4 regions of the Branchiibius cervicis genome follow, and region 4 is predicted to be linked to each of the others. Evidence: riboswitches for the same ligand, from Rfam matches in the RefSeq annotation. Region 4 holds a riboswitch; each other region holds the start of a gene.
What was found. A riboswitch is a leader RNA that binds a small molecule or an ion and turns the genes downstream of it on or off. The one in region 4 is predicted to bind S-adenosylmethionine.

Region 1: linked by a shared signal. The riboswitch ahead of ACFQBT_RS01145 (amino acid ABC transporter permease) and the one ahead of ACFQBT_RS16600 (amino acid ABC transporter permease) in region 4 are both predicted to bind S-adenosylmethionine.
Region 2: linked by a shared signal. The riboswitch ahead of ACFQBT_RS05810 (aminotransferase class V-fold PLP-dependent enzyme) and the one ahead of ACFQBT_RS16600 (amino acid ABC transporter permease) in region 4 are both predicted to bind S-adenosylmethionine.
Region 3: linked by a shared signal. The riboswitch ahead of ACFQBT_RS18575 (DUF1684 domain-containing protein) and the one ahead of ACFQBT_RS16600 (amino acid ABC transporter permease) in region 4 are both predicted to bind S-adenosylmethionine.

Annotation. Positions count from the first base shown of each region.
Region 1 covers NZ_JBHSWJ010000002.1:174,745-178,998, reverse strand. The annotation lists gene ACFQBT_RS01155 (ABC transporter substrate-binding protein) at 1-883, opposite strand, end outside; partial or broken gene ACFQBT_RS01150 (amino acid ABC transporter ATP-binding protein) at 959-1,737, opposite strand; gene ACFQBT_RS01145 (amino acid ABC transporter permease) at 1,734-2,702, opposite strand; SAM riboswitch class IV at 2,771-2,886, opposite strand; gene ACFQBT_RS01140 (enoyl-CoA hydratase-related protein) at 2,959-3,645, shown strand; gene ACFQBT_RS01135 (Clp protease/crotonase-like domain-containing protein) at 3,642-3,839, shown strand; gene tadA (tRNA adenosine(34) deaminase TadA) at 3,850-4,254, opposite strand, start outside.
Region 2 covers NZ_JBHSWJ010000002.1:1,073,811-1,078,064, reverse strand. The annotation lists gene ACFQBT_RS05820 (flavin-containing monooxygenase) at 1-947, opposite strand, end outside; gene ACFQBT_RS05815 (GAF domain-containing protein) at 1,053-2,231, shown strand; SAM riboswitch class IV at 2,262-2,376, shown strand; partial or broken gene ACFQBT_RS05810 (aminotransferase class V-fold PLP-dependent enzyme) at 2,439-3,329, shown strand; partial or broken gene ACFQBT_RS05805 (aminotransferase class V-fold PLP-dependent enzyme) at 3,416-3,697, shown strand; gene ACFQBT_RS05800 (hypothetical protein) at 3,737-3,877, shown strand; gene ACFQBT_RS05795 (DUF4097 family beta strand repeat-containing protein) at 4,058-4,254, shown strand, end outside.
Region 3 covers NZ_JBHSWJ010000002.1:3,584,059-3,588,312, forward strand. The annotation lists gene ACFQBT_RS18560 (hypothetical protein) at 1-880, opposite strand, end outside; gene ACFQBT_RS18565 (class I SAM-dependent methyltransferase) at 1,087-1,716, shown strand; gene ACFQBT_RS18570 (hypothetical protein) at 1,717-2,049, opposite strand; SAM riboswitch class IV at 2,146-2,260, shown strand; gene ACFQBT_RS18575 (DUF1684 domain-containing protein) at 2,280-3,080, shown strand; gene ACFQBT_RS18580 (hypothetical protein) at 3,085-4,254, opposite strand, start outside.
Region 4 covers NZ_JBHSWJ010000002.1:3,203,680-3,207,933, reverse strand. The annotation lists gene ACFQBT_RS16610 (transporter substrate-binding domain-containing protein) at 1-379, opposite strand, end outside; gene ACFQBT_RS16605 (amino acid ABC transporter ATP-binding protein) at 506-1,306, opposite strand; gene ACFQBT_RS16600 (amino acid ABC transporter permease) at 1,303-2,145, opposite strand; SAM riboswitch class IV at 2,343-2,452, opposite strand; gene ACFQBT_RS16595 (RrF2 family transcriptional regulator) at 2,558-2,848, shown strand; gene ACFQBT_RS16590 (hypothetical protein) at 2,865-3,017, shown strand; SAM riboswitch class IV at 3,140-3,250, shown strand; gene ACFQBT_RS16585 (LLM class flavin-dependent oxidoreductase) at 3,298-4,254, shown strand, end outside.

The DNA of each region.
Region 1 (4,254 bases), 3.0 Mb from region 4:
GGCCGGAGTCCTTCTTCGTGGTGGCGGCAATCAGACCCTGCAGGCTGGAGCCGGCCCCGGAGAAGGTGCCCGCGATGCGCACCGCGTTCGGTGTGGACTGCGTCTGTCGCACCTGGTAGGCGGCGCCCGGATTGGGGCCGAAGTAGGCGTCGATCTTGCCGGCCGCCAGTGCCACGAACGTGTCGTTGTTGCTCGGGAAGTACTTCACCTGAAGATCCTTGCCCTCACCCTGCAGCTTCTTCTTCCACTCCAACAGGATCCGCTCCTGGTTGGTACCCGAGCCGACGGCAACCGTTTTGCCGGCAAGGCTCTGGTAGTCGGAGAAGTTCCACGAATCGGTCTTCGGCACCACGAACGCCAGGTTGTCCTGGCGATAGCTGGCGAAGTCGTACTTGCGCTTGCGCTCTTCGGTGTCGGTGATGTTGGAGACACCGACCTCGGTCTTACCGCTGTCGATCCCGACGAAGAGGTTCTCCCAGGTGGAGTTCTTGATGTCCGGCTCGAGCCCGAACACGGCGGCGACCAGACGGCCCAGGTCCGGCTCCGAACCGGTGAGCGTCTGCTGGTCGTCGCCGACGAAGGCCAACGGTGGGAACCCGGCCGGTAGTGCGCCGATGCCGATGACCAGCTTTCCGCCGTCCAGGACGCCCTGAGGCAGGGTGTTTCGAATCGCGTCAACCTGAGCCACCGTTACTTTCGCCGGTACGGCCGCTCCGTTGGAGTGCTGGCCCAGGGTGAGTTCGGTCTTGCCGTCTTTGCTCCTGGACTCAGCGGCGTCGGAGGAGGAGCAGGCCGTGGCGAAGCTCGCGAGGCCAAGGGCAGCGGCGCCACCGACGACCCCGCGCAGCAGGGTGCGGCGATCGGGCTGGGAACGATAGGTCATGACGTTTCCTTTCGGGAATGGTTCGTGGACCGGCCTGTTGACGACAGGGCCGGGTGAGACTGCGCTGCGGAATTGCTAGAGGACCGCGGACAAGAAGGCGCGGGTCCGCTCATGCGCCGGGTTGTCCAGTACCTCGACCGGTGGCCCCTGCTCCAAGAGGACCCCCTGGTCGAGGAAGACGATGCGGTCCGCGACTTCACGGGCGAAACCGATTTCGTGCGTGACGATCACCAGGGTGCGACCGCTGCGCGCGAGATCCTGATCACCGCGAGCACCTCACCGACCAGCTCCGGATCCAGAGCCGAGGTGGGCTCGTCGAAGAGGATCACGCCCGGATCGAGAGCTAGCGCCCGGGCAATCGCGACCCGCTGTTGCTGACCTCCGGACAGTTGCCGTGGGTAGGCATCTTCCTTCTGCGCCAAACCGACCTGGGCGAGGAGTTCGGCAGCTCGCCGCCGAGCTGTCGGCCCATCCGTGTGACCGGTGGCGACGGGTGCCGCGGCGACGTTCTCCAGCACCGTCAGGTGCGGGAAGAGATTGAAGGACTGGAAGACGAAGCCGATCTGTGCACGTTGCTTCAGGATCTCGCGCTCACTGAGTTCCTTCAGATCAGAACCGTGTTCGCGGACGCCAATGAGCTCGTCGCCGACCTGCACATAGCCCAGGTCCGGCTTCTCGAGGTGGTTGATCGTACGCAGCAACGTCGACTTTCCGGATCCCGACGGGCCGATGATCACGACGACCTCGCCCGGCCGCACGGTCAACTGCACGTCGTCGAGAACGGCGTTGTCGGCGTACCTCTTGGTCACGTTGTGGACGTGGATTGCGGCGGAGGTGACCGGCGCGGCGCTCATGCCGTCACCTGCTTGCGACCGATGACGGCGCGCAGCCGTTGCAGCGGCGTCGGCGGCAACGTCCGCACTGCCCCGCGGGCGTAGTGCCGCTCGACGTAGAACTGCACCACGGACAGAGCACTGGTGAGGATCACATACCAGACGGTTGCTACCAGCAGCAGCGGGATGATGTCGCCGGGATAGGTGCTGCCCAGCGTCTGCACCTGCCCGAAGAGGTCGAGTAGCGAGACGTAGAAGACCAGCGAGCTCGCTTTGATGAGCCCGATCAACTGATTGACGAAGTTCGGCACGATCGAGCGAAGCGCCTGCGGCAGAACGATTCTGCGGAACTGGTACCTCTTGGGCAGACCCAGCGCGGCAGCCGCCTCGTGCTGGCCCTGGTCGACCGACAGGATGCCGGCGCGCACGACCTCCGAGCCGTAGGCGGCTTCCGCCAGGGACAGACCGATGATCGCCAACGCGATGTCGGTGGCCAGCCGCGATTCGTCGAAGCGGACGAACTCCGGCCCGAAGGGCACCCCGAGACTGATGGTCTTGTACAGAGCGCCGAAGTTGACCAGGAACAGCAGGATCACGATCAACGGGATCGACCGGAACAACCAGGTGTAGGCCCAACTGGCCGCCCGCAGCAACGGATTGCTGGACAGACGAGCGACTGCCAGAACGAGCGCTCCGATGAAACCAAGCACCGCCGCTGCGGCCGTCACTTTCAACGTGATCCAAAGTCCCTGCAGGACAACGGGTCTGGTGAACCAGTAGCCGAAACGATCCCATTGGAAGAACGGGTTGGTGATCAGCGCGTTGATCGCCATCGCTGCCAGGACGGCGACACCGGCGGCGGCCACCCAGCGCCACGGGTGCCGTTGCGGGATGACCCTGCGGGCAGTGCGGTCAGCAGAGGGGTCCGAAGCAACGTCGGCAACCTGCTCGACTGCGGCTTGTGCATAACCGGGAGGTGAGGACATGGACGACTCCAACGAGTTCGAAGGCCACGACGTGAGCCGACGACCTTCGTGACGCGGCCGAGGCTGCGTCACTGCGCTTGCCCGCGCGGGTTCGCTAACGGGCCGGGCTTTCACCTGGAGCACCCCACCGCGGAACGAGGGTTGCTGGTCGACCAGCCAGGGCTTGTCATCGACGCTCAATGCCTACCGGGAGAGTAGACATTGTTTCAGTGACCCGTCAACTCCACGTGCCGACGCCGTGCGGGATGATCGATCCGTGAGCGACTACGAAACCCTGGACTACAGCGTCGTGGACGGGATCTGCACGCTGACCCTCAACCGGCCCGAGCAACTGAACTCCTTCACCGTGACCATGGCGAACGAGTTGGTCGACGCCTTCACCCGCGCCAGCACGGACGACGACACCCGCGTCGTCGTGGTCACCGGCGCCGGGCGGGCCTTCTGCGCCGGTATGGATCTGACCAAGGAGGGCAACGTCTTCGGCCTCACGCCGGGGCTGGCGCCGACGGTGCAGGACCTGACCGAGCGCCTTGACGACCCCGAGATCTTCGAGGGTGTGCGCGATACCGGCGGGCGCGTTTCCCTGGCCATCTACGCCTGCACCAAGCCGGTGATCGCCGCGATCAACGGCGCCGCCGTGGGCATCGGGGCGACCATGACGCTGCCGATGGACATCCGCCTGGCCTCGACCAAAGCCCGGATCGGCTTCGTCTTCGGGCGCCTGGGCATCGTGCCCGAGGCCACCTCGTCGTGGTTCCTGCCGCGCATCGTGGGCATCTCCCGCGCCCTGGAATGGACGTACGCCGCGGACATCCTCTCCCCGACGAGGCCCTGGCGGGTGGCTTGGTCCGCTCACTGCACGAGCCTGACGAACTGTTGCCCGCGGCGTACGAACTGGCCCGCAAATTCATCGACGGTCGCTCGGCGGTCGGTATCGCGTTGACCCGGCAGATGATGTACCGCAACAGCGCCCAGCCGCACCCGATGGAAGCGCACCGGATCGACTCGCTGGCGATGTACTACACCAGCTTCGCCGACGGCCAGGAGGGCGTGCGAGCGTTCCTGGAGAAGCGCGACACCGAGTTCACCGGGCGCACGTCCAGCGACATGCCGCCGTTCTATCCCTGGCAGGAATGAGCCGGCCGGGCTAACGGCGTCGCGCGCGGAAGAAGTCGGTCAGGAGCTGGGCACATTCGTCCCGCCGGACCCCGCCGAGCGAGTCCACGCGGTGCGGGGATGGGTTCTGCTCGATGACATCCCAGGCGCTCCCGCACGCACCGGCCTTGGGATCCCAGGCGCCGAAGACGATGTGCGCGATCCGCGACTGCATGATCGCGCCCGCGCACATCAGACACGGCTCCAACGTGACCGCGATGGTGCAGTCGTCGAGGCGGTAATGGCCGAGGGTCGCCGCGGCCGCCCGGATGGCGACGATTTCGGCGTGCGCCAGCGGATCGGCGTCGGCGACACGGCGATTCGGACCGGCCCCGATGAGCCGACCGTGTGCGTCGACGATGACTGCGCCCACCGGCACGTCATCGGTGGGGAGGGC
Region 2 (4,254 bases), 2.1 Mb from region 4:
TCGGGCATCCGCGGCTTACCCGACATACCGGTCGCGAACACCAGTTGCGTCGGGCGCAACGTCACCGGCTGCCCGTCACGCTCAACCTCGACGGTCCACTCCCCGCGCTCGGCCGACCAGCTTGCCTTCTTGGCTTCGGTGTTGTTCCAGTACGGCACCTCCATGACCTTGACGTAGGACTCCAGCCAGTCGGCGATCTTGTCCTTGGGTGCGAAGACCGGCCAGTTGTCCGGGAACTTCAGGTACGGCAGGTGGTCGTACCAGACCGGGTCGTGCAGGCACAGCGACTTGTAGCGACCGCGCCACTGGTCACCGGGCCGGGGGTGCTTGTCGATGACCAGCGCCGGCACCTCCAACTGCCGCAACCGGGCGCCGAGGGCGATACCGCCCTGTCCGCCGCCGATGATCAGCACGTAGGGCTGGGTGGTCGAACCCAGCGACTCGGCCTCCTCCTGGCGACGCTCGGCCCAGCTCTTGCGATCGCGCGTGGCGCCGTGCTCAGCACCCTTGGGGCGCCGTACGCCGCGTGGTTCCTCGTGACCCTTGAGCTCCCGCAGGGCGGTGAGCAGCGTCCACGCCCTGTCCTCGCCCTCCTCCTCGGTCAGCCGGACCAGGCCCTGCCCGCGCCCGATCCCGGTCTCGAAGGTGAACCAGGCCGTCACGACACCGTCGTCCTCGGTGGCGGGCTCGCTGGTCCGGAACGTGCCCGGGTCGGTGCGGTCGAGCGTCTGGGTGAGCAGGTCGGTGACCCCGCTGCGACCCTCGACGGTCACGATGTTCCAGGTGAAGGACACGAGATCTCGCCAGTAGCTGTCGGTAGCGAAGAGCGCGGCCGCCGCCGCGATGTCCCGCTGGCGCAAGGCGGTCTCGAAAGAGTTCAACCAGGTCTCGGCGCGGGTTTGCGCATCGGTCGCCGTTGCGGCGGGCGAATCGGCAATCTGCGTCATGTGCTCTCAACTCCTCGATGTCGTACGGTGTGATCTACAGCACACCGCGCCGGGGTCCGGGGCGGAACCGTTGCACCACGTTGCATGCGGCGAAAGTGGGATGTGATGACCTCAGCGGCGGCGGTCGCACCCGGTGTCGATCTCGGGCTGCGCGCGCGGCAGTTGGTCCGCCTGCACGACGCCGTGATGTCCGGCTCCCGTTCGCTGGAGGAGCCCCGACCGGTCGTTGCTCGCTCCTGGGCCCGGATGAAGTCGCTGGGCCTGGATCCGGACCGGCCGCTGCACCGCGACATCCTGCCCATCGACCAGGTCGAGGCCCGGCGGGCCGAGAGCGCGCTGGCGCTGGTCGCCGACCGGATCCGCGCCGTGTTGACCAGGGTTGCTGACGCTTCCCTGTTCATCGTGGTCATCACCGACCGGGACGGCGTCATCTTGTGGCGGGAGGGGTCGCCGGCCATTCTGCGACAGGCGGATTCGCTGGGATTCGCGCTCGGCGCGCACTGGTCGGAGACCTACGTCGGCACCAACGCCATCGGCACCGCGCTGGCCGAGCAAGCGCCGGTCCAACTGTTCTCCGCCGAACACTTCGAGCACCGCCAGCACCCGTGGTACTGCACCGCGGCACCGGTCCACGATCCGCGGGACGGCTCATTGCTCGGAATCGTCGACGTGAGCGGTCCGGCGATGACCATGCACCCCGCGCTCGTCGCGCTGGTCGACAGTGCCGTGCAGCTGGCCCAGGGCGCGCTCTGGCAGCACCACGAGCAGCAGCTGCGACGCCTTCGGGAACGCGCCAGCCACCTGATCGCCACGGCCGGCAGCCCGCTGCTGCTGGTCGACGACCACGGTTGGGTGGCCCACCGCGAAGGAGTGAGTGTCCGCGACCGCATCGCGGCACCGCGGGCCGACCGGCCGCTGGCCGTCCCCGGCCTGGGCATGTGCCTGCCCGAGCGCGTGGGCGACGGATGGCTGGTGCGGCCGGCTCCCGAGCCGCGGCGACTGTCGGCCCGGCTCGGCCGCGACGACACGCTGCATCTGGCGGGCGGCGCCGAAGACCAGCCGTGGACCGTGCCGCTGAGCCGCCGCCACGCCCAGATCCTGCGCCTGCTGGCCGCCGCGCCGCGGGGCATGACCGCTGCGGCCTTGAGCACCCGGCTCTACGGCGACGGCGAGCACGAAGTGGCCGTCCGGGCCGAGATCAGCCGGTTACGACGCGCCGCGGGGGCGCTCGTCGAGGCAGCGCCGTACCGCATTGCGGACGGCATCGACGTGGTGTGCGACTGAACGCGCCTGCACTGCTACAGTTTTTGACCAGGTCAAGAGTCTCAGTCGTAAGCCCCGGCTGACTGAGCGGCAACCCTCCTCCGCGGTGGGGTGCTCCGGGTGACGACCCGGCCGGATCGCAACAGCGTGACGGCAAGCGCGGACCAGTCCTCCGCTCGCCACCTTCGGCGTGCTCGCTGGTCCCTTGGACCGACGAGGAGTATCGCCATGAGCACCGTCACGAGCATCACCTGTACGCCGAGCAACGGCTTCACCGAGCCGGCACCCGCCGCCACCCCCAGCCCCGAGCACCCCAGCGCTCGCCGGCTGAGCATCGTGACGGATCTACCGCGTCGCGGTCGCGGCAGTGTGACCGCGGCCGGCCTGCCCCGCACCGTGGCCCACGAGATCGGCGTACCCACGGTGCACCGCACGGTCGTGGACATCGCCAACTTCGACCACGGCGCGACCACCCCCGCATTGGTGGCCGTGACGCAGGCGGTGGACAAGGTCAACCCCACCTACGGCTCGGTGCACCGCGGCGCGGGTTACGCCAGCCGCCTCACGACCGGCTGGTTCGAGCAAGCCCGCGCCGAGGTCGGCCGGTTCGTCGGTGCCCGATCCGGTGATGAGGTGATCTTCACCCGCAACACCACTGACGCGTTGCGGCTGCTCGCTCACGCGTTGCCCCAGGACGCGCTGGTCTTCGCCTGGCAGTCCGCGCACCACGCGGCGCTGCTGCCCTGGCCGGCCGGGCGTACGACGTCGTTGCGGGTGCCACGCAGCACGGCCGACGCCGCCGACCTGCTGCGCACCGCACTGGCAGCCGCCGACCCCCGGGCGCCCAAGCTGGTGGTGCTCACCGGTGCGTGCAACGTCACCGGTGAGGTGTGGCCGGTGCGCGAACTATCCTCTGTTGCAGCCGAGTTCGGCGCCCGAGTGGTTGTCGACGGGGCGCAGCTGGTACCCCACCGAGCCGTGGACCTGGACGAGCTGGGCGCGGACTGGATCGCATTCTCCGGGCACAAGATGTACGCCCCCTTCGGCGCCGGAGCCCTCGTCGGTCGAGCCGACTGGTTGGACGTCGCCGAGCCGTACCTGCCTGCCGGCGGCGCCACGCACTCCGTGTCCGCCGACGGGATCTTGTGGCACAGCGGGCCTGCCCGCCACGAGGGGGAACCCCGAATGCCCTGGGCGCCATCGCCATGGCAGCTGCCTGCGCCACGCTGGCCGAGCACCGAGAAACCATCGAGCGGTACGAGGACGCCCTGGGCAGCCGACTGCGGGCGGGTCTGGCCCAGATCCCCGGGGTCACGATCGTTTCGGCGCTGGGGCAGGACCGTCCGAACGTCGGCGTCGTCACGTTCACCGTGGATGGGTGGGACAGTTCGCTTGTCTCACAAGTGCTTTCGGACGAGGACGGCATCGCCGTCCGCGACGGGCGCTTCTGTGCGCACCTGTTGTGCGACGCCGTGGTCGGACAGAACACCACTGCCGTGCGGGCCAGTCTCGGCCTGGCGACCACCGTGGATCACGTCGACCGGTTGATCGCCGGCGTACGTCGCCTGGTCACCTCCGGCTCGGCACTGCCCTACCGGCACGTGGCGGGTCAGGGGTGGGAAGCGGTCGGCGACCCGCGCGACCTGAGCCAGCCGCGTCCCTGGTAAGCACGCCTGCCGCGCTCCGTCCAGCAACGCTCCCTGGACTTTTGGATCTCTTTTCACCCGGCGAGGCCTCCGGCGGGTGAAACGCGATCCAAAAGTCCGGCAGGCAAACGTCTTGCCGCGTACCTCATTCGCGATATATCGTGACGTCGGTAACGCGATATATCGTGATGGGAGAGGTAGATGCAGGCCTGGGAGATCCGTGAGCCGCAAACGCTGGAGATCGGCGAGGAGAAACCGGCCACCGTCCGCACGGTGTCGGTGTCCATCGTCGGCGGTCAGGTGGACGTCGTCACCCACGGGGACGCGGACGGCGCCACGCTGGAAGTTCATGAGCTGCGCGGACGACCCCTGCAGGTCACCTGGGACGGCAACACCTT
Region 3 (4,254 bases), 380 kb from region 4:
CGGCTTCCACTTCCAGCACCGTCGCCGACGGTGCGGATCGTTCCCACAGCACCGCGCCCACACATGCGGTGAGGACCCAGCCGACGGCGATCGCGCCGCACCAGATGATGATCGCCATCGCGACGCCGATCGGTCCGAAACCGTTCCACCCCTCCAGCAGGGATGGCGCGAACAGCCGCTCCACCAGCGGCAGAATGACGCCGTCGATGGTCAGACCGGCGAAACCGGCCGTCACCAGGAACCGTGCGCCCCGGCCGCCCTCACGCACCAGAAGGGCAGGGGTCACCGTCCAGAACACCCAGAGCGGGATCAACGACACCAGATACAGCGGAATCGCCACGGAGAGTGGGTGATCACCACCGAACGCGACGACGTCGTGGATCGCGAGGGTGACCAGGTAGGCGACGAACCACAGCGTCCCGCGGCCCACGCGCTGCCAGAAGGTCAACGGCTCGCGGCGCCAAGCGGCCGCAAAGATTCCGGCCACCTGGGACGTCATCGGAATCCCCCACACCAGGAACCCGGCGAGACCGACCACGGTCCAGGACGAACGCAACGCATCGGCTGCACCGAACGCCTCGCGCACCGTTTGCCCGAGGGATCCGCTCAGCCCGAGCTGACGCTGGAAGAGCACGCCGACGCTGATGTTGGCGGCGAACCCGCTGAAGTATCCGAAGCCCAGGATGACCAACGGGAGGACTGTCGTGAACAGCGTGAGTGAGAGCAGGCCGGCCTGCGTGCCGCCGTCGATGTCCTGGAACCGGCGTACCACTGCCGGCACAAAGGCAGTCGCCCGTCGTTCCTGCAGCCGCTGGTATTGCGCACCCAATCCGAGGCGCTCTGCCGCCGCCCGCGCAGTGTCGTGCGATTCCTCATCCATGGCGTCACTGAACCTATCCGTACGCAGGCACCGATGGGCGTCGTCGCGGCCCGACCGGCGCCCGAGCGGGACTGGCACGATGGACTCATGAGGCCCTATGCGGAGCTCATCGCCGAGGCCGAGGCCGCCGACGTCGCCGGATGGGGATTCGAGTGGCTGGCCGGTCGGGCCACGGAGGAACGGCCCCCTGGGGGTACGCCCACCTGGTGGCCGGCCGGCTGGCGAAGGCGCGGCGCGCCCTGGACATCGACACCGGTGGCGGGGAGGTCATCGCTGAAGCCCCCGTGCTCCCTGCGGCCATGACGGTCACCGAGTCGTGGCCGCCCAACGCCGACCGGGCGCGGACGCGGCTGGCGGGACGCGGCGTCCGTGTGGTGCAGACCGATCCAGGTGCTCCGTTGCCGTTCGCGGATCGATCCTTCGATCTGGTCACCTCCCGGCACCCGGTGCAGCCGGACTGGACCGAGATCGGCCGGGTGTTGGAGCCGGAGGGGCACTACGTCGCACAGCACGTCGGTCCGGCGTCGGCGTTCGAGTTGATCGAGTACTTTCTCGGCGCGCAGCCCGAAGCACGCGCGGCGCGGGATCCGAGAACCGAAGCGGCAGAGGCGAGGAGCGCTGGGCTGACGGTCGTTGATCTGCGTACGGCGCGCTGCCGGATGGAGTTCTACGACGTGGGTGCCGTGGTGTGGACGCTACGCAAATGCGTGTGGTGGGTGCCGGATTTCACCGTGGAGCGTTACGACCTGCAGCTACGTGAACTGGATGCCCGGATGCGGCGGGGCGAGCCGTTCGTCGCGCACTCGACGAGGCATCTGATCGACGCCCGCCGCTAGCTACTCGGTCGCGGCTTCCGGCGCCGACCCGGCCAGCCGCTGCTGAACCCGCTGGTCTACCAACGCATCCAGCTTCTTCTGCGACAGGGCGCGATGCAGTGGCAGCCCCAGCCCGAGACCGATCAGCACCCCGGCACCGAGGGCGATCCCGCTGATGATCAGCATCTTGGGCCGCGGGTCGTGCAGCGTCTCCTTCGTGCCACCGCCCTGGTAGCGGGTCGCGATTTCCCAGACGACCTTCATGTCGACGCTGACCGCCATGAACAGCATCACGGCGCCGACGATGAGCGCGATCAGGCCGAGCGCCAGAAGGGTCAGCTTGAGCTTCTTCATAGGCAAACCGTATTGCACCCGAGCCGCTAAGAGCCTGAGATGAGTGGTCCGAACAGAAGTGGACAAGCCGACCGCACATCCCCTACTTTCAAAGTAGGCATTGAGCGTCAGCGACAAGCCCTGGCTGGCTGACCGGCAACCCTCCTACCGCGGTGGGGTGCTCCAGGTGAAAGCCCGGCCCGATCGGATCCCCGGCGGGCAAGCGTGAGAGCCACCCCGAGGGAGCAGCCATGAGCAACGCCGTCATCCACAGCACCGACTTCGCCTCCGAATGGCAGCGCTGGCACGACCACCACGAGCAGGTCCGGTCCGACCGGCACGGCTTCCTGGCGGTCACCGGTCTGCACTTCCTGACCGACCAACCCCAGCGATTCGAGCGGGCCCCCGGACAGTGGTGGGCAGACGACCGCGGCATCCACGTCCGTCTGGACGACGGCGAGGCGCTGACCAAGGACGGCGAGCGCCTCGAAGGTACCGTCGACTTCGGAGTCATCCCCGAACGTGCCGGTGTGACAGTGGGATTCGGCGACGGTGTCATCGAGATCGCCAAGCGCGGTGGCGAGGACATCATCCGTCCGCGGCACCCCGACCACGAGATCCTGACCGCGTACCAAGGCACACCCGCCTTCGCCCCCGACCCGTCCTGGGTCGTCGAAGGCCGCTACACGGCGTACGACGAGCCGGTCCCCACCACGGTCGGCGCCGCGGTCGACGGTCTGCAACACGTCTACGACGCACCCGGCGAGATCCACTTCACCAAGGACGGGCAGGACCTGACCCTCGTGGCGTTCCCCGGGCACGGGGACGATCTGCTGGTGCTGCTGCGCGATGCGACCAGTGGGGTCAGCACGTACGCCGCGAACCGGGCCCTGTCGGTCCCCGCGCCGGACGCCGAGGGCCGGGTCACGCTCGACTTCAACCGCGCGATCAACCTGCCGTGCGCCTATACGCCGTACGCCACCTGTCCGCTCCCGCCGTCGCGCAACCGGTTGCCGATTGCGGTCGAGGCTGGCGAAAAGACGCCCGCCTGATCGCTTAGGCCGGGGGGATGTCCACCTGCGACCACCAACGCACCGCAGTGCGCTCCAACGGAGCCAGGCCGGTCTCCTGGGACAGTTCCTCCAGGCCCGGGTGGGCCGACATCCCTGCGGCATAGAGCAGTCGTCGCCGCTCGACGTTGGGCGCGCGCATCTCCGCACCCAGGTCGATGTCGGGCGGGAATGCGCGGTTGTGTGCCAACGGCACCAGCAATCTGGCCCGCTGGTCCGGATCGGCCTGTCGGTAGGTGTCGCCGAGGGAACCCGCGTCGTAGCGCTGGCAGGAGTTCAGTGTCACCTGGGCGCCGGGCAGATCCTGGTCGTGATGCTCCAGATGGTGCGACAGCGCGTCGGCGAACGGGCTGGAGGCCAGCACGATCGCACCCGTCAGGGGTGAGATCTCATCCGACAAGGCTTCGCGCAACCGGTAGATGAGCCCCTCGACCAGGGTGGCCGGCCGGTGCGGGCGCGTCTGCTCGAGCAGTTTCTCCGCGATGCGATCGCACCGGGCCCGCAGCACCCGGGTCTCCTCGGGGCTGCGGTCGGCCGCCGACCGCGCGGCGCGGTGCTCGAGCAGATCTCGTCGGGCCCGGTCCCCCAGCCGGGCCAGCAGGTGCGTCTGGGCGGGTCGCACCAGGAGGTTGAAGATCAACACCGCCGGCTCGTATCGCGACGATCCGGGTTGGCTGAGATCGGCAAGGAGTTGCTCGCCGAGACGGGCCCAGAAGGCCGGTGTGATCTGATCCTCGACGACCGCCAGTTCGATCGCTCCGCCGGCAAGGAGCAGCGCAACGCCCTCGAGCTTCTGGTAACTGTCCATCAGCACCTCGGCGGTGCGCGGATGGTGGGCCTTGGGCAACAGCTCCAAGGTGTCTCCGATGACGGAGTACCCGCAGGCCGAGAGGTGTTCCTCGATTGCATCGCCCACCAGGTCGCGGGTGAACTCGTCCTTGGCCAACCGGATCAGGGCCCGCATCCGGAACTGGTATGCCGACCCGAGGGATACGGTCATCTCGGTCATCAGCCGGGAGATCAGGGCCTGGGTGTCGGCGCTGCGCAACACCAGTCCGCCGGCCGGTGCGGTCAGCAGGTGGCTGAGGCGGTGCCAGTCGGGGCCGTTGAGGCCGCTGTCCACCCGATCCAGCAGCGACCGGCGCTGCATCCGATC
Region 4 (4,254 bases):
GCCCCGCCTGGTACTTGCCGTTCTGCACGCCCGGGATGATCGAGGCGAAGGTCCCGAACTCCTCCTTGAAGGAGATGCCGAGCTTCTTGGCGACGGCGTTGCGCAGATCGATCGACAGGCCGATCTCTTTGCCAGTGCTGTCAACGCCGGCGTGCGGCAGGCCCGCGGTGCCGACCGCTTGGGTGGTGCCGAGGGTGATGACGTCGGACTTCTGAACCGTCTGAGGCAGCAGCTTGCGGGCAGCGTCGTCGACCTTGACCGCGCTGACCAGGTCAGCGGTGGGCTGGGTCGCCGTGGTGGCCGCCTCACCGGCGGAGGAGCAGCCGGCGAGGCCAAGAGCGAGTACGGCGAGGGCCGGGATAAGGGGGCGTGTGGACATAGTGGTGGTTCCTTTCGAGGGGGCGGATCAGGTTTGGTAGGCGTTGCACCTGTTGCGCAGGCACAGCGGTGCAACGACCGCCAAACCGTGGGAGAGAGTCGTGAGTGCGGGTACGGCGGGGGAGGGCTAGAGCACCGCGGAGAGGAAGGCCCGGGTCCCCGGATCCTGCGGATCATCGAGAACCTGTGCAGGAGAACCTTTTTCGGCAATGTGACCGCCGTCGAGGAAGACCACGGTGTCGGCCACCTCGCGGGCGAAGGCCATCTCGTGGGTCACGATGATCATCGTCATGCCATCCGCTGCAAGGTCGCGGATCACCGCGAGGACCTCGCCGACCAGTTCCGGGTCGAGAGCGCTGGTGGGCTCATCGAAGAGCAGCAGCCGCGGGCGCATCGCGAGCGCGCGAGCGATGGCGACCCGCTGCTGCTGACCGCCGGACAGTTGGGACGGGTAGGAATTCTCACGACCGGCGAGGCCTACCCGCGCGAGCAGCTCGGACGCCGTACGCGAGGCATCGGTGCGTGACACGCCGCGCACGGCCACTGGCGCCTCGATGAGGTTCTCCAGCACGGTCAGGTGCCCGAAGAGATTGAACTGCTGGAAGACCATCCCAAGGTCGGCGCGCTGACGGGTGATCTCCCGCTGGTGCCGCTCGACCAGCCGGCCGCGGTGCTCGCGGTAGCCGATGATCCGGCCGTCGATCTCGACGTAGCCACTGTCCGGCTTCTCCAGGTGGTTGATGCAGCGCAGCAGGGTCGACTTGCCCGATCCCGAGCGGCCGATCAGCACGGTGACCTCGCCGGTGTGCACGTCCAGATCGACGTCCTCCAGCACGGTCTGGAGTCCGAAGGCCTTGCGCAGGCCACGGATTCGCAGCAGGGGCTCGCCCACTTCGCGCAGCCGCTCAGTCCTCGCAACGGCGGTCATGCGCCCACTCCCGCGTCGATGCGAGCACCCTTGCTGCGGTAGGGCAGCAGCGGCAGGCCCGCGCGCACCACCTGGCGCAGCGTTCGCACGTCGCGGCGGTGGCTGCGGTTGTAGTGCCGCTCGACGACGTACTGGAGCACCGACAACGCGGTGGTGATGATGACGTACCAGAGCGTTGCGACGATGAGCAGCGGGACGACCTGGAAGTTGTCGTTGTAGATCAACTGCGCCGAGTAGAGCAGGTCCTGCACCGCGATGATGCTGACGATGGCCGTGGCCTTCACCATGCCGTTGGCGAGGTTGCCGCTGGCCGGGATGATGGCCGGCATCGCTTGGGGCAGCACGATCCGCCGGAAGATCCGGCGGCGGGACAGGCCCAGTGCCTCGGCAGCCTCGGTCTGGCCGCGGTCGACCGACAGCAACCCACCCCGCACGACCTCGGCGGAGAAGGCCGCCACGTCGAGAGTGAGAGCTATGAACGCGGCGATGATCCCCGAGAACAGGTTGGCGGTCTGCACTGACGCGAACTCCGGGCCGAACGGGATGCCGATCGACAACCGTGGGTAGAGCGAGGCGAGTTGGAACCAGAAGAGCACCTGGACGAGGGCCGGCACCGACCGCACGATCCAGACGAAGGTGAAACTCACGCTGCGCAGGATCGGGTTGCTGGACAGGCGCATCGCGGCCAGGGCGATCCCGAAGAGGTACCCGACGACGAACACCGACGCCGAGAGCGCCAGCGTCAGGCCGAGCCCGCGCAGGATGGAGGGCGCGGTGAAGTACTGCGCGACGATGCCCCACTGGAACCGTTGGTTGGTGATCAATGTGTTGACGAACATCGCCACGAGGACGAGGACCGCCGCGGCCGCCAACCAGCGACCGGGTCTCGGTGCGGAGACAAGGCGCGCGGTGCGTAACGGGTCGTCGGCCGCGGCGGGGAGGTCTGCGCCGCGTCGGCCGAAGCCCGGGCGTCGAGCAGGGTCATTGTGTGAATAACCTTCCAGATCAATCGCATTCGGCACTCAGCCGCTGCGATGGCATGCGCTTGTGGGCCGGGTTGGCTCACCGGGTCGTCACCTGGGGCACCCCACCGCTGCGGAGGGTTGCCGGTCAGCAAGCCAGGGCTTGTCGCTGACGCTCATAACCGAAAGTGAGGTTAGGCCAAACATCCCGGCATGGCAAATGCCTACTGATCCGATGGGTGTTAGCGGGGACGATTAAACTGACCGCAGAACCTTGCGTCGACGGAGGATGGCCGTGCAGATCTCGGCGAAAAGCGACTACGCCGTGCGTGCAGCTCTGGAGATGGCGGCCCGCGCACCCGATTTGCTGACGATCGACGCGATCGTCGAGGACCAGGGCATGCCGCGTAAGTTCGTCGAGGCCATCCTGGGCGATCTTCGCCGGGCCGGAATCGTGCGCACCCAACGGGGCTGCGCCGGGGGCTACACCCTGGCCCGACCCGCGTCCGAGATCGCGATCGGCGACATCCTGCGGGCCGTCGACGGTCCCCTCGCCGAGGTGCGGCCTGCGGCCGCATGAGACGACGTACGGCGGGGTGGCCGCCCACCTGCCCGACCTGTGGGTGGCCGTTCGGTCCAGCCTGCGACAGGTTCTGGACGAGGTATCGGTGCAGCAGTTGCTCACCGGCTCCCTGCCTGCGAAGGTGCGTCGGCTCAACGACGTCGAGGACGCCTGGCTGCCCCGCTGATTCGCGAGGCCCCGCGTGGCCTGGGATCTTCCAAACCTGCCCGGGGTGGAGTCAGGGTCCTAATTACCCACTTCCGGAGTAGGGATTAGACATCACGATTCGTTTGCTCTAGCCTCACTTTCGGTTATGAGCGTCAGCGACAAGCCCTGGCTTGCTGACCAGCAACCCTCCTGCGCGGTGGGGTGCTCCAGGTGATGACCCGGCATCTCCGACCGGAGGTGCAAGCGCGATGTGCACGGCGACTTCCGTTGCAATGCACCTGACGAGATGGGTAACCACCATGTCCGATCTCCATCTAGCCGTGGCCCTCGACGGCGCCGGCTGGCACCCCGCTGCATGGCGCGAGGCCGATGCCCGGCCGGGGGAGTTGTTCACCGCTCGGTACTGGACCGATCTGGTGCAGCAGGCTGAACGCGGTCTGCTGGACCTGGTGACGATCGAGGACGGTTTCAGTCAGCAGATCGATCACCACCAAGCCGCAGGCGACCGTACCGACCGGGTCCGCGGCCGCCTCGATGCGAATCTGGTCGCGGCACGGGTGGCGCCGACCACCTCCCGCATCGGGCTGTTGCCGACGGTGGTGGCGCCGCATACCGAGCCGTTCCATGTCTCCAAGGCCATCGCGACCTTGGATTTCGTCAGCACCGGGCGCGCCGGGGTACGGGTGCGTTCGAGCGTGAGTGCGGACGAATACGGCAATGTCGGACGTCGACCGGCGCCGGAACTTCCCAGCGAGGGTGTGCCTGCCTCCTTGACCCGCGCCCTCTTCGGCGAGGTCGAGGACTACATCGAGGTGTTGCGGCGCCTCTGGGACAGCTGGGAGGACGACGCGGAGATCCGTGACGTCGCCACCGGCCGGTTCGTGGACCGAGAGAAGTTGCACTACATCGACTTCGAGGGTGCGCAGTTCAGTGTGCGCGGACCCTCGATCACCCCGCGCCCGCCGCAGGGTCAGCCACTGGTCTCGTTGCTGGTGCACCAGAAGACCGGATACGAATTGCTCGCCCGCAGTGCGGATCTGGGGTTCGTCACCCCGACCGACGCTGCGGACGCGCACAACATCTCCACCGCGGTCCGCGCCGCCACGGCACAGGCCGGCCGGACCGCGGGGGAGGTCAACATCCTGGGTGATGTCGTCGTCTTCCTGGACGAGACGTACGCCGCCGCCTCCGCTCGCAAGGAGCGGCTCGACGTACGTGATGGGGATGAACTACGAAGTGACGCAACGATCTTCGTT